DNA from 2 places in the Streptomyces sp. NPDC001135 genome. Region 1 is predicted to be linked to the other one. Evidence: predicted binding sites of a transcription regulator. Region 1 holds the regulator's gene; the other holds the start of a gene.
What was found. Region 1 encodes HspR, which represses chaperone genes until heat shock. Its sites were predicted from a motif close to TTGAGNNNNNNNNNCTCAA; they were not measured.

Region 1 (7,118 bases):
CGCGCCGGCTCGGCCGTCTCATCGCACGCTCGGGGATTCCTGATCAGGAGCCGTGAGCGCGCCGGCCGGCAGCGCGGGGCCGCGGTGGCCGTCCAGACCGACCTGGGCGATCCGGACGCCGAGTTGGGTACGGCTGGCCGCGCCGAGGGTCTCCGAGAGGCGGGCGATGTGGGCGCGGCAGGTACGCACGCTGATACCGAGCCGCTCGGCGATCACGGCGTCCTGGTGGCCCTCGGCGAGCAGTGCGGCGATGGACTGCTCACGGTGCGAGATGCCCTCGATGCCGGTGTCGGGGAGGGGGGCGGTGAGCGGGATGGCCAGGCGCCAGAGGCGTTCGAAGACCGTGACCAGGTACTCGACCAGGGCCGGGTGGCGCAGCTCCAGCGCCATCGTGCGGTCGGAGTTGGCGGGGATGAAGGCGACCGTGCGGTCGAAGAGGATGAGCCGGTCGATCACCTCGTCCAGGGTCCGGGCCTCGACCGTGTCGCCCATCAGCTCCAGGTAGGTGAGCAGCCCCTGCCCGTGCCGGGCCACGTGGGTGTACAGGTCGCGCATGCGCACGCCCCGGCCGCGCAGTGCCAGCGCCCGGTGCAGCCCCTCGGTCAGCTCGGCCTCCCGGCGGATGCCGCCGGGCTGCACGGTGAGCACCTCCGTCGTGCACGCCTTGGTCGCCTCGTCCATCGCGGCCTGGATCCGGGACAGCCCGTCCAGCACCCGGATCGCGCTGCCCTCGGCGGGCGCGGCGAGCGCGCCCAGCTGACGGCCCAGTCCGGCGTACCACTCGAAGGCGGCCACCGCCGAGCCCACCCGCCGCTGACTCTCGCTGACCTCGTCGTAGACCCCGCGCAGCAGCCTGGTCATGACCTCCTGCGGGGAGGTCGGCACCAGCCAGTCCATGTCGTCGGGGTCCGGGTGCAGCAGGGCCAGTTCCAGCAGGCAGGGCACCGTCTCGGCATCCGTGCGCGGCACCCGCCCGCGGCGTACGGCCCGGGAATACACCCGATCCCCGGCCGCGCACAGTCGGTCGGCGCCGTGTGGATGCTCGTCCGCCCCGCGCCCGGCCATCGCCCATTTCACCCCCGGTGTGCTGCCACTTCCGCAGCGCAACTATGCGCGGCGTCGACCGGGTCCGCAACACGGCTCGACTCAACGGGGCCAGCAGAAAAAGCGGTTATGTCCGGGTATCGACCAGGCTCCGCCCCTCGCCTTGCAACAAGCTGAAGCGATCCGCCGGGAACGTGCCCTACTTCAGGCCGAGCGTCAGGCAGGCCGCCTTGTACTTGGGGGTGCAGATGTCACCCACGGAGTAGATGCCGTCCGCGATGACCGTGGACTTGACGGTGCGCTTGGTCAGGGCGATCGGCTGGATCAGCTTGGCCGGGATGTCCTTGTCGGTGGGGCTGTCGACCTTGTCCTGGGTGAGCGCGTCGAACTGGATGTCCTTGCCCTGGATCTTGGCTACGGCCATCTGCGCGGCGGCCTCGGCCTCGTCCGGGTAGGCCTTGTAGACGCTCATGTACTGCTCGCCGGCCACGATCCGCTGGACCGCGTCGAGCTCCGCGTCCTGACCGGTGACCGGGGGCAGGCTCGTGACGCCGGCCGCCTTCAGGGCCTTGATGACACCGCCCGCCATGCCGTCGTTGGCGGCGTACACGCCGGCGATGTTGTTCTTGCCGATCGCGCCGATCGCCCTGGCCATCTCGGTCTCGGCGAGCTCCGGCTTCCAGTCCGTGGTGTCGTACGACCCCGCGATCGTCACCTTGCCGTTCAGCTCGGAGAGCGCGCCCTGCTTGAACTGCTTGGCGTTCGGGTCGGTGGGCGAGCCGTTCACCATGACGATCTTGTCGGAGGTGTCGGTGTTCGGCCCGAGGGCCTCCAGCAGGGTGCGGCCCTGCACCTCGCCGACGAGCTCGTTGTCGAAGGAGACGTAGGCGTCGATCGGGCCCTCGGCGAGACGGTCGTAGGCGATGACCGGGATGCCGGCGTCCTTGGCCTTCTTCACCCCGGCGGCGACGGCGTGCGAGTCGACGGCGTCGAGCAGGATGATGTCGACCTTGTCGTCGATCATCTTCTGCAGCTGCGAGGCCTGCCGGGAGGCGTCCGCGTCGGCGTTGTCGTACTCGACCTTGCCCTGCTTCTTGGTGAGTTGGGCGACCTTGTCCTTGATGATGGGGTAGTCGAACCTGTCGTAGCGGCTGTTCGCCTTCTCCGGCAGCAGCAGGCCCACGGTGATGTCGTCGCCCTTGCTCGGGCTCGCGTTCGCGCCGTCCCCCGTCGCGTCCAGCACGCCGCATCCGGCGAGCGAGAGGGTCATCGTGGACGCGGCCACGGATATGGCGATACGACGCATTCGGGGGCTCACTTCAGGTGCGTTCCGGACGTAGGGCTGCTATACGACCCAGGTGTCTGAAAAGACAACGCGCAGGCCACACCCGGCGTCAAGCGTAACTACTTAACGAGTCCGCAACACCACCCTCGGCTGACCCTGTGAAGGCCGAGCGGAATCATCTCCAAACACCCTTTACGGACCCTTCATCCAAGGGCCGTTCAGGAAACGGCAAAGGAGACGGCAAGAGAACGGGAGCGTCAGACCCCCGCCGTCCGGTGCCCGACTCCGTCCCGGGCAGCCGGCTGCTGCGCGGCGCGATCGAGAGGGCGGGCGAGATGCTCCCCGGCTGACCGCCCACCAGCAGGCCAAGGGGCCCGGAGGTTTGTCTCCGGGCCCCTTTCGCATGTGTCTCAGTCGCTCTGCTGCCGCTTCGGCCGCCACACCACCAGCGCGCTGGTCTGCTGGACCTCCTGGTACGGGACCAGGTCGCGGCGGTAGGAGGCGTGGACGGCGGCCTCGCGCTGCTGCATCGCGGCCGCCGCGCCGTCCAGGGCCGCCTCCAGTTCCACGACCCGGGACTGGAGGGCGGCGACCTGGTTCTCCAGTTCGATGATCCGCTTGATGCCGGCCAGGTTGATGCCCTCGTCCTGCGACAACTGCTGCACCTGGCGGAGCAGTTCGATGTCGCGGGCCGAGTAGCGCCGGCCCCGGCCCGCGGTGCGGTCCGGGGAGACCAGGCCGAGTCGGTCGTACTGGCGCAGCGTCTGCGGGTGGAGTCCGGAGAGCTGGGCCGCCACCGAGATGACGTAGACCGGGGTCTCCTCGGTCAGTTCATACGGGTTACGTCGACGGCCGTCCATCTCTCTCAGTCTCCCTTCGCGGCCTCGAACAGCTCCGCACGCGGGTTCTCGCCCGCGGTCGCCTCGCGATACGCCTCCAGTGCGTCACGAGCCTTCCCCGACAGGTCCGTGGGGACACGCACCTCGACGGTGACCAGGAGGTCGCCGCGGGTACCGTCCTTGCGGACCGCGCCCTTGCCCCGGGCCCGCATCGTACGGCCGTTCGGCGTGCCGGGCGGCAGTTTCAGGGTGACGGGCGGGCCGCCCAGGGTGGGGACCCTCACCTCGCCGCCGAGCGCGGCCTCGACGAAGGTCACCGGGACGGTCACCGTGAGGTTGTCGCCCTTGCGCCCGAACACCGAGTGCTCGCCGACGTGCACGACCACGTACAGGTCGCCCGCCGGTCCGCCCCGCTCGCCGGGCGCCCCCTTGCCGCGCAGCCGGATGCGCTGCCCGTCGGTCACGCCGGCCGGGATGCGGACCTGCATCGTGCGCGAGGACTTGGCGCGGCCACTGCCCTTGCACTCCATGCAGGGGTGCTCCGCGATCAGCCCGCGGCCCTTGCAGTCGGGGCAGGGGTCGGTGAGCGAGAAGCCGCCGCCCGAGCCCCGCGCCACCTGCCCGGTGCCGACGCAGGTCGGGCACACGCGCGGTGTGCCGTTCTTGTCGCCGGTGCCGGAGCAGGCCTTGCAGGGTGCCTGGGAGGACATCCTGAGGGGCACCGTGGCGCCCTCGATGGCCTCCGTGAAGCTCAGCGTGACCTCGGTGTCGATGTCCTGGCCGCGCCGGGGCTGGGTGCGTGTGCCCGTGGCTCCGCCGCGGTTGAACAGGCCCCCGAAGACGTCACCGATTCCGCCGCCGAAACCGCCGGAACCCCCGCCCTGGGCGCCGCCTCCGAAGAGGTCGCCCAGGTCGAAGTTGAAGGAGCCGCCGGCGCCCGGCCCGGGGCGGAAACCGCCGTTGCCGAACAGGGCGCGTGCCTCGTCGTACTCCTTGCGCTTCTTGGGGTCGCCGAGGATGTCGTTCGCCTCGGAGATCTCCTTGAAGCGCTCCTCGGCCTTGGTGTTGCCCTTGTTGGCGTCCGGGTGGAACTCGCGGGCGAGCTTCCGGTACGCCTTCTTGATCTCGGCCTCGGTGGCGTCCTTGGGGACGCCGAGGACCTTGTAGTAGTCCTTCTCGATGAAGTCCTTGGTGCTCATCCCCGACGTCCCTCCTTCCTGTCTCTGGTGATTACGTCAGCCCTCTTCCGGGCCACCGTTCTCCTTGTCGTCGGCGGAGCCGGCCTGCTTCGCCTCGGTGTTCTCCTCGGCGCCCTCGGCCTTGACGGTCTGCGCGCCGGGCTGCGGCTCGGCGACGGCCACCCGCGCGGGGCGGATGGTGCGCTCGCCGATGCGATACCCGGGCTGCAGGATCGCCACGCAGGTCGTCTCGGTGACGTCCGGCGCGTAGGAGTGCATCAGGGCCTCGTGGATGGTCGGGTCGAAGGGCTCGCCCTCCTTGCCGAACTGCTGCAGGCCCATCTTGGCCGCGACGGTCTCCAGCGACTCGGCCACCGACTTGAAGCCGCCGACCAGCTCGCCGTGTTCCCGCGCGCGGCCGATGTCGTCCAGCACGGGCAGCAGCTCGGTCAGGAGGTTCGCGATGGCGATCTCCTTGACCGCGATGCGGTCCCGCTCGACCCGGCGGCGGTAGTTCTGGTACTCCGCCTGGAGGCGCTGGAGGTCGACCGTGCGCTCGTTCAGCGCCGTACGCACCTGGTCCAGCTGGGCCACCAGGCCCGCGTCTGCGTTTCCGTCCCCGGCCGGGGCCGCCCCCTCCTCGGGGGCGGCCTTCGACTCGGCGTCGTCGGGGGTGGCGCCGGAGGGGACGTCGGGCTTCTCCTCGAAGCCCGGGGTCTCCTCCGTCACGCGGCACCGTCCTTGCGCTCGTCGTCCACGATCTCGGCGTCCACGACGTCGTCGTCAGCGGCCTTGGCGCCACCGGCGGTGGCACCCTCCGGGCCGCCGGCGGCCTGCGCGGACTGGGCGTCGGCGTACATGGCCTGGCCCAGCTTCTGCGAGACGGCCGCGACCTTCTCGGTGGCGGTGCGGATCTCGGCGGTGTCCTCGCCCTTGAGCTTCTCCTTCAGCTCGGCGACGGCCTCCTCGACCTCGGTCTTGATCTCGCCCGGGACCTTGTCCTCGTTGTCCTTGAGGAACTTCTCGGTCTGGTAGACGAGCTGCTCGCCCTGGTTGCGGGTCTCGGCGGCCTCGCGGCGGCGGTGGTCCTCCTCCGCGTACTGCTCGGCCTCCTGGCGCATGCGGTCGACCTCGTCCTTCGGCAGCGAGGAGCCGCCGGTGACGGTCATCTTCTGCTCCTTGCCCGTGCCCAGGTCCTTGGCGGTCACGTGCATGATGCCGTTGGCGTCGATGTCGAAGGACACCTCGATCTGCGGGACGCCGCGCGGCGCCGGCGGCAGACCGGTCAGCTCGAACATGCCGAGCTTCTTGTTGTACGCCGCGATCTCGCGCTCGCCCTGGTAGACCTGGATCTGCACGGACGGCTGGTTGTCCTCGGCCGTGGTGAAGATCTCGGAGCGCTTGGTCGGGATCGTGGTGTTGCGCTCGATCAGCTTGGTCATGATGCCGCCCTTGGTCTCGATACCGAGGGACAGCGGGGTGACGTCGAGGAGCAGGACGTCCTTGACCTCGCCCTTGAGGACACCGGCCTGGAGCGAGGCGCCGATGGCGACGACCTCGTCCGGGTTCACACCCTTGTTGGCCTCCTTGCCGCCGGTCAGCTCCTTGACGAGCTCGGCGACGGCGGGCATACGGGTGGAGCCACCGACGAGGACGACGTGGTCGATCTCGTTGATGGAGATGCCGGCGTCCTTGATGACGTTGTGGAACGGCGTCTTGCAGCGCTCCAGCAGGTCGGCCGTCAGCTGCTGGAACTGGGCGCGGGTGAGCTTCTCGTCCAGGTGCAGCGGGCCCTCGGCGGACGCCGTGATGTAGGGCAGGTTGATCGAGGTCTCGGTGGAGGAGGACAGCTCGATCTTGGCCTTCTCGGCGGCCTCACGGAGGCGCTGCAGGGCCATCTTGTCCTTGGCGAGGTCCACGCCGTGACCGGACTTGAACTGCTGCACCAGGTAGTCGACGACACGCTGGTCCCAGTCGTCACCACCGAGGTGGTTGTCACCGTTGGTGGCCTTCACCTCGACGACGCCGTCGCCGATCTCCAGGAGGGACACGTCGAAGGTGCCGCCACCGAGGTCGAAGACGAGGATCGTCTGGTCGTCCTTGTCGAGGCCGTAGGCCAGCGCGGCGGCGGTCGGCTCGTTGACGATGCGCAGGACGTTCAGACCGGCGATCTCACCGGCCTCCTTGGTCGCCTGGCGCTCGGAGTCGTTGAAGTAGGCCGGGACGGTGATGACCGCGTCGGTCACCTTCTCGCCCAGGTAGGCCTCGGCGTCCCGCTTCAGCTTCTGCAGGATGAACGCGGAGATCTGCTGCGGGTTGAAGTCCTTCCCGTCGAGCTGGATCTTCCAGTCGGTGCCCATGTGGCGCTTCACCGAGCGGATGGTCCGGTCCACGTTCGTGACCGCCTGGCGCTTGGCGACCTCGCCGACGAGCACCTCACCGTTCTTGGCGAAGGCGACGACGGACGGCGTGGTCCTGGCGCCCTCGGCGTTGGTGATGACGGTGGGCTCGCCGCCCTCCAGAACGCTGACGACGGAGTTAGTCGTGCCCAGGTCGATGCCGACCGCACGTGCCATGGTTGATTCCTCCAGCTGACTTGAGTGGAACGGACTCAAGTGTGCATGACGTCCGGCGATGGGTCAACAGACCTGAGTCACCCTGGCTCAAGTCTTATCCGTTCCTTACACGCAACTGGCCGCTGACCTGCGTCGATTCGGTGCGCCGGGGTGACTGGACAGGCATGCGAAGGAGGACGAGCACCACCAGCAGCGC
Region 2 (7,118 bases), on a different contig from region 1:
TCGCCTTCTCCACGGAGCTGATGGTCAGCGAGCTGGTCACCAACGCCATGCGGTACGGCCGCCCGCCCGTCCGGCTCCGGCTGATCCACCAGGACTCGACCCTGATCTGCGAGGTGTACGACTCCAGCGGCACCACCCCGCACATGCGGCGCGCCCGTATCTTCGACGAGGGCGGCCGGGGCCTGCTGCTGGTCGCCCAGCTGGCCGACCGCTGGGGCACCCGGCACGACCGGGTCGGCAAGACGGTCTGGGCGGAGCAGTCGGTGGCCGGGGCCGCCCGGTGAGCCGGCCCGTCCGTGTACGCGTACGGCGAAGGCCCGGGCCTCCCTCACGGGACCCGGGCCCTCGCTCGTCCCGCGGCGTCCGTCACGCCGCCACGGGAACCTCCGGCGCCGCCCCGTTCGTCGCGGGCGCGAGCGCCAGCTCCAGGACCTGCCGGACGTCGGTCACGGTGTGGACGTCGAGCTTGTCCAGCACCTCGGCCGGGACGTCGTCCAGGTCGGGCTCGTTGCGCTTGGGGATGATCACGGTGGTCACCCCGGCACGCTGCGCGGCGAGCAGCTTCTGCTTCACGCCGCCGATGGGCAGGACACGGCCCGTCAGTGAGACCTCACCCGTCATCGCCACGTCCGTGCGGACCAGCCGTCCGCTCAGCAGCGACGCCAGCGCCGTCGTCATCGTGATGCCGGCGCTCGGGCCGTCCTTCGGGACCGCGCCCGCCGGGAAGTGGATGTGTACGCCGCGGTCCTTCAAGTCGCCGACCGGGAGCTCCAGTTCGGCACCGTGGCTGCGCAGGAAGCTCAGCGCGATCTGCGCGGACTCCTTCATCACGTCACCGAGCTGACCGGTCAGGGTCAGGCCCGCCGCGCCCGTCTCCGGATCGGCGAGGGACGCCTCCACGAAGAGGACGTCACCGCCGGCGCCGGTGACCGCGAGGCCGGTCGCCACACCCGGGACGGACGTACGGCGCTCGGCCGGGTCCTGGGCGGACTCGGGCACGTGGTGCGGGCGCCCGATCAGACCCCGCAGGTCCTCGTCCCGGACGGTGAACGGCAGCTGTCGCTCGCCGAGTTCGTGCTGGGCCGCGACCTTGCGGAGCAGGCGTGCGATCGAGCGCTCCAGGGTGCGCACACCCGCCTCGCGCGTGTACTCGCCGGCCAGCTTGCGCAGGGCGCTCTCGTCCAAGGCGACCTCGTCCCCGCCGAGTCCCGCCCGCTCCAGCTGGCGCGGGAGCAGGTGGTCGCGGGCGATGACGACCTTCTCGTCCTCGGTGTAGCCGTCGAGGCGGACGATTTCCATACGGTCGGCGAGGGCCTCCGGGATGGCTTCCAGGACGTTGGCGGTGGCCAGGAAGACCACGTCCGACAGGTCGAGTTCGACCTCCAGGTAGTGGTCCCGGAAGGTGTGGTTCTGTGCCGGGTCCAGGACCTCGAGCAGGGCCGCGGCCGGGTCGCCGCGGAAGTCGGAGCCCACCTTGTCGATCTCGTCCAGCAGGACCACCGGGTTCATGGACCCGGCCTCCTTGATCGCCCGTACGATCCGGCCGGGCAGCGCGCCGACGTACGTACGGCGGTGGCCGCGGATCTCGGCCTCGTCGCGGACGCCACCGAGGGCCACACGGACGAACGAGCGGCCCATGGCGTGGGCCACGCTCTCCCCCAGGCTCGTCTTTCCGACGCCGGGGGGCCCGACCAGCGCCAGGACCGCACCACCGCGCCGGCCGCCGATCACGCCGAGCCCGCGCTCACCGCGCCGCTTGCGTACCGCGAGGTACTCGGTGATGCGCTCCTTCACGTCCTGCAGACCGGCGTGCTCGGCGTCCAGGATCGCCTTGGCGCCCTGGATGTCGTACGTGTCCTCGGTGCGGGAGTTCCACGGGAGTTCGAGGACCGTGTCCAGCCAGGTCCGGATCCAGGAGCCCTCGGGCGACTGGTCGCTGGCCCGCTCGAGCTTGTCGACCTCCTTGAGCGCGGCTTCGCGGACCTTCTCCGGCAGGTCGGCGGCCTCGACGCGGGCGCGGTAGTCGTCGGACTCCTCGCTGTCCTTGTCGCCGTTCAGCTCGCGCAGTTCCTTGCGGACGGCCTCCAGCTGGCGGCGCAGCAGGAACTCGCGCTGCTGCTTGTCGACGCCCTCCTGGACGTCCTTGGCGATGGTCTCGGCCACGTCCTGCTCGGCGAGGTGGTCGCGGAGCTGCTGCGTGGCGAGCTTCAGCCGGGCCACCGGGTCGGCGGTCTCCAGCAGTTCGACCTTCTGGTCGGTGGTGAGGAACGGCGAGTAGCCGGAGTTGTCGGCGAGCGCGGAGACGTCGTCGATGGCCTGGACGCGGTCCACGACCTGCCAGGCGCCGCGCTTCTTCAGCCAGGTGGTGGCGAGCGCCTTGTACTCCTTGACGAGGTCGGCGACCTGACCCGGCAGCGGATCGGGGGCGCTCTCGTCGACGCGGGCGCCCTCGACCCACAGGGCCGCGCCGGGACCGGTGGTGCCGGCGCCGATCCGCACGCGGCTGCGGCCGCGGATCAGAGCCCCCGGGTCACCGTCGGCCAGCCGGCCGACCTGCTCGACCGTGCCCAGCACACCGGTCTTCGCGTACGTGCCGTCGATGCGGGGCACCAGCAGCACCTTGGGCTTTCCGGGCGTGGACCGGGCGGCGGCCTGCGCGGCCTCCACCGCGGCCCGCACCTCGGCGTCGCTCAGGTCCAGCGGAACCACCATGCCGGGCAGCACGACCTCGTCGTCGAGCGGCAGCACGGGCAGGACGAGCGTGAACGCCGTGGACTCAGTAGCCATGATCTCCCCTTCGGCAGTCAAGTTGAGCTATGTCGACTCAACTGCCGGGGGGTAGCTGGTGTTCCCCGCATCTGTTCGCTGTGAGCGATCAGTTGGGGCCGCCGCGCGGTGCCGCCGTCGAGCGGGTGGTCACGGGGAAACCGGCGAAACCACCGGGACGCGCCAGCGCCGTACGAGCGGCCAGCCGCTGATGCCGATCCCGAGGGCGATGAGATGGCCCCAGTTCGTCATCGGGTCCTGGAAGGCGATCAGGTCGTTGACGAGGGCGGTGGTCGCCAGGGCCAGGACGGGCCAGCGCAACCAGGGGCGCAGGAGACCGGCCAGGGCGCCGGTGCTGGCGGCGACGCCGAAGCTGATGCCGTAGTCGAGCCGGTGCAGCGAGGTGACGGGAAGGTGACCGAACAGGACGGCCAGGCCCACCGGGATCTCGGTCGCGAGGGTGGCCAGGACGTGCCCGGCCAGGAAGACGCAGGCCGCCCGCGCGCCGCCTATGCGCCGTTCGAGGGCGGTGAGCACCAGCACGAACGCGAGCGCGTACGGCGACAGGACGCCGCCCGCGATCCACAGGGCGCTCGCCAGCAGCACCAGCACGGGGGTGCGCACCAGATGGGCGACGTCCGTACTGGAGTCCTGGTAGAGGGAGTGCACCAGGTCCGGGGCGGCCAGGGCCGCGATCACCGAGGTGACGGCCAGGACGACGCCGTAGGAGAAGGTGAACGGGGTTCCGGTGGGTGTGGGCAGCAGGCGCCACAGCCGCGGGACCCGCAGGGCCGGGGGCGGGTCGGCGGGAGCGGGGTCGCAGGCGGGAGCCGTGGCGTGCCGCTGGCGCGGCATGCCGTCCAGCAGGTCCGCGAGCGCGGGTGTCGAAACGACGCCACCGCCGTCGGTGAGCGGAGCGCCCGGAAGGGGCGCGGACGCGGCCGACGCAGGGCCCGTCGCGATCGGTTCCACGGTGTGGCGCTCCTTCCGTCGCGCCCCACCCTTCGTGTTGCGCGGGCCGCTGTCTATGACCGACGCCACGCGAGAGCGGATTCACAGCAACCTCTCACGTGGCAGATGCGTCCGGGCCGGCCCCGTTGTCCACAGCGTGCGCGTGTCATCCGCAATTCCCGTGAAGGACGGGGCGCGTTCAAGCAGGATGGTGGGCATGACTGCTGCCGTGTACGACTCTCCCGTGGTCCTCGACCGGCGCGACGGCCCGTACGGCGAGGTGGTACTGCGCCGGCACGGAGCGCTGCTGCAGATCATCGCCAACGGCTGTTTCCTGATGGACACCTCCGACGGCCGCTCGGAGCGGCTGCTGGTGGACGCCGCGTACGGCGCGCTGGACGGGCGGCCGAAGCCGCACGTACTGATCGGCGGGCTGGGCGTGGGATTCTCACTCGCACATGCGGCGGCGGATCCCGGGTGGGGGCGGATCACCGTGGTCGAGCGGGAGTCCGCCGTCGTCGACTGGCACCGGGACGGGCCGCTGGCGGAGGTTTCCGCCGGTGCGCTCGGCGATCCGCGCACCGAGATCGTGCAGGCGGATCTGGTGGCGTTCGTCCATGAGACATCGGACACGTTCGACGCACTCTGCCTGGACATCGACAACGGCCCCGGCTGGACCGTCACGGACGGCAATCACAGCCTCTACTCGCCGGCCGGACTCGCCGCCTGCGCAAGGGCGTTGAAACCCGGTGGAGTGCTGGCCGTATGGTCCGCCGAGCCCTCTCCGGAATTTGAAGGAAGCTTGCGGAATGCCGGGTTCCGGCAGGTGCGTACCGAAGAGGTCCCCGTTGCCCGGGGCGTTCCGGACGCCGTACACCTCGGCATCCGACCTGGATAGCGACAGCACGGTGGATCCCCGTAATGTGCTGCCCTGACGCGGATCATTCAAGCGTCAAGCGCAGACATGGGATCACCCCACTGGTTCCGGAAAGCAACAAGCAGGGGCGGGCGATGGAGCAGACACACACCTCCCAGAGCGGCGCGGCGACGACCACCCCGGGCGCACAGCGCCGGGTGCTGGTCGTCGAGGACGACCCCACGATCGTCGACGCCATCGCGGCCCGGCTGCGCGCCGAGGGATTTCTCGTGCAAACCGCGTCGGACGGCCCGGCAGCCGTCGACACGGCCGAGGCCTGGCAGCCCGACCTGCTGATCCTCGACATCATGCTGCCCGGCTTCGACGGCCTCGAGGTCTGCCGGCGGGTGCAGGCGCAGCGTCCGGTGCCGGTGCTGATGCTGACCGCGCGGGACGACGAGACGGACATGCTGGTCGGTCTCGGGGTCGGTGCGGACGACTACATGACCAAGCCGTTCTCGATGCGGGAGCTGGCCGCGCGGGTGCACGTGCTGCTGCGGCGGGTGGAGCGGGCGGCCCTGGCCGCCGCGACGCCGCGCAGCGGGATCCTGCGCCTCGGCGAGCTGGAGATCGACCACGCGCAGCGCCGGGTGCGGGTGAAGTCCGAGGACGTCCACCTGACGCCCACCGAGTTCGACCTGCTGGTGTGCCTGGCGAACACCCCGCGCGCGGTGCTCTCGCGGGAACAGCTGCTGGCCGAGGTGTGGGACTGGGCGGACGCCTCCGGCACCCGTACGGTCGACAGCCACATCAAGGCACTGCGCCGGAAGATCGGTGCCGAGCGGATCCGGACCGTGCACGGCGTGGGATACGCGCTGGAGACGCCGACACCGTGAGCGGCGACGGGCGGCAGGCCGCACGGAGGAGCCCCGGGGAGGATCCCTGGGGCGGCGTACGCCCGTTCTCGATCAAGACCAAGCTGGGCGCACTCGTCGTCATATCGGTGCTGATCACCACCGGACTGTCGATCGTCGCGGTGCACACCAAGACCGAGCTGCGTTTCATCACGGTCTTCTCGATGATCGCCACACTGCTGATCACGCAGTTCGTGGCGCATTCGCTCACCATGCCGCTGGACGAGATGAACACGGTGGCGCGGTCGATCTCCGAGGGCGACTACACCCGCCGGGTGAGCGAGGGCCGCCGGGACGAGCTGGGCGATCTGGCCGGGACGATCAACGTCATGGCGGACGAGCTGGAGGCCCAGGACAGCCAGCGCAAAGAGCTGGTCGCGAACGTCTCGCACGAGCTGCGCACCCCCATCGCCGGGCTGCGGGCCGTGCTGGAGAACATCGTCGACGGGGTGACCGAGGCCGACCCCGAGACCATGCGGACGGCCCTGAAGCAGACCGAGCGGCTGGGCCGGCTGGTGGAGACCCTGCTGGACCTGTCCCGGCTCGACAACGGCGTCGTCCCGCTGAAGATGCGCCGCTTCGAGGTGTGGCCGTACCTGTCGGGCGTGCTGAAGGAGGCCAACATGGTGGCCTCGGCGCGTGCCGGCATCGCCTCCGGCTCCGGCAGCCACACCCGCACCGACGTCCATCTGCACCTGGACGTCTCCCCGCCGGAGCTGACCGCGCACGCGGATCCCGAGCGCATCCACCAGGTCGTCGCCAACCTGATCGACAACGCGGTCAAGCACAGCCCGCCGCACGGCCGGGTGACGGTGAGGGCGCGGCGCGGGCCGCAGCCGGAGTCGCTGGAGCTGGAGGTCCTGGACGAGGGCCCCGGGATCCCCCGCTCGGATTGGCACAAGGTGTTCGAGCGGTTCAACCGGGGCGCGGTGACCCGGCCGCACGGCCCGGGCAGCGACGGCGGTACGGGCCTCGGCCTGGCGATCGCCCGCTGGGCGGTGGATCTGCACGGCGGCCGGATCGGTGTGGCCGAATCCGAGCGCGGCTGCAGGATCATCGTCACTCTTCCGGGACTGACTTCCGCCCCAAGTTGACGTAAAGTCCGATCCGGAAGCACAAGATCCACGACGGTCGCCGCCGTTGCCGTGCAGCTGGACACGTGTGATCAGGGGCAGGCCCGGGCCACCCGTCGAACGAAGGCGCGCCGGGCCCGTCCCGCGCACCCTCTCCCCTCCGGAACCACGCTTGTTTCCCGCCATATCAAGCCCTGAAACAAGATTTCCGATGTGACTTACGCGACGATGACCTTGCTCGACCTGACCTTCCCCGCCCTGGAGGCGTAGCCTTTATTCCCGCTGTCCATCACCTTGTGAAGCGGAAGAGGGCGGTTGCCGCCGTGTCGCCACAGTCCCCCAGTAACTCGAGCATCTCCACCGACGACCAAGCCGGGAAGAACCCCGCTGCCGCGTTCGGTCCGAACGAGTGGCTCGTCGACGAGATCTATCAGCAGTACCTCCAGGACCCGAATTCGGTAGACCGTGCCTGGTGGGACTTCTTCGCCGACTACAAGCCGGGGGCGCCTGCCGCCTCGGCTCCGGCGGGTACTGCGGCCGCGGGGGCCGCAGAGACCA

Region 2: the regulator HspR is predicted to act here: its motif matches at 2,810-2,828, upstream of lon (endopeptidase La).

Annotation. Positions count from the first base shown of each region.
Region 1 is NZ_JBSFKD010000041.1:25,789-32,906, reverse strand. It holds gene ACWC94_RS36010 (LuxR C-terminal-related transcriptional regulator) at 19-1,065, opposite strand; gene ACWC94_RS36005 (sugar ABC transporter substrate-binding protein) at 1,244-2,350, opposite strand; gene ACWC94_RS36000 (heat shock protein transcriptional repressor HspR) at 2,740-3,189, opposite strand; gene dnaJ (molecular chaperone DnaJ) at 3,195-4,367, opposite strand; gene grpE (nucleotide exchange factor GrpE) at 4,404-5,075, opposite strand; gene dnaK (molecular chaperone DnaK) at 5,072-6,922, opposite strand; gene ACWC94_RS35980 (MraY family glycosyltransferase) at 7,017-7,118, opposite strand, start outside.
Region 2 is NZ_JBSFKD010000006.1:252,283-259,400, reverse strand. It holds gene ACWC94_RS11075 (SpoIIE family protein phosphatase) at 1-284, shown strand, start outside; gene lon (endopeptidase La) at 367-2,787, opposite strand; gene ACWC94_RS11065 (rhomboid-like protein) at 2,917-3,738, opposite strand; gene ACWC94_RS11060 (spermine/spermidine synthase domain-containing protein) at 3,935-4,615, shown strand; gene ACWC94_RS11055 (response regulator transcription factor) at 4,729-5,469, shown strand; gene ACWC94_RS11050 (HAMP domain-containing sensor histidine kinase) at 5,466-6,581, shown strand; gene ACWC94_RS11045 (multifunctional oxoglutarate decarboxylase/oxoglutarate dehydrogenase thiamine pyrophosphate-binding subunit/dihydrolipoyllysine-residue succinyltransferase subunit) at 6,884-7,118, shown strand, end outside.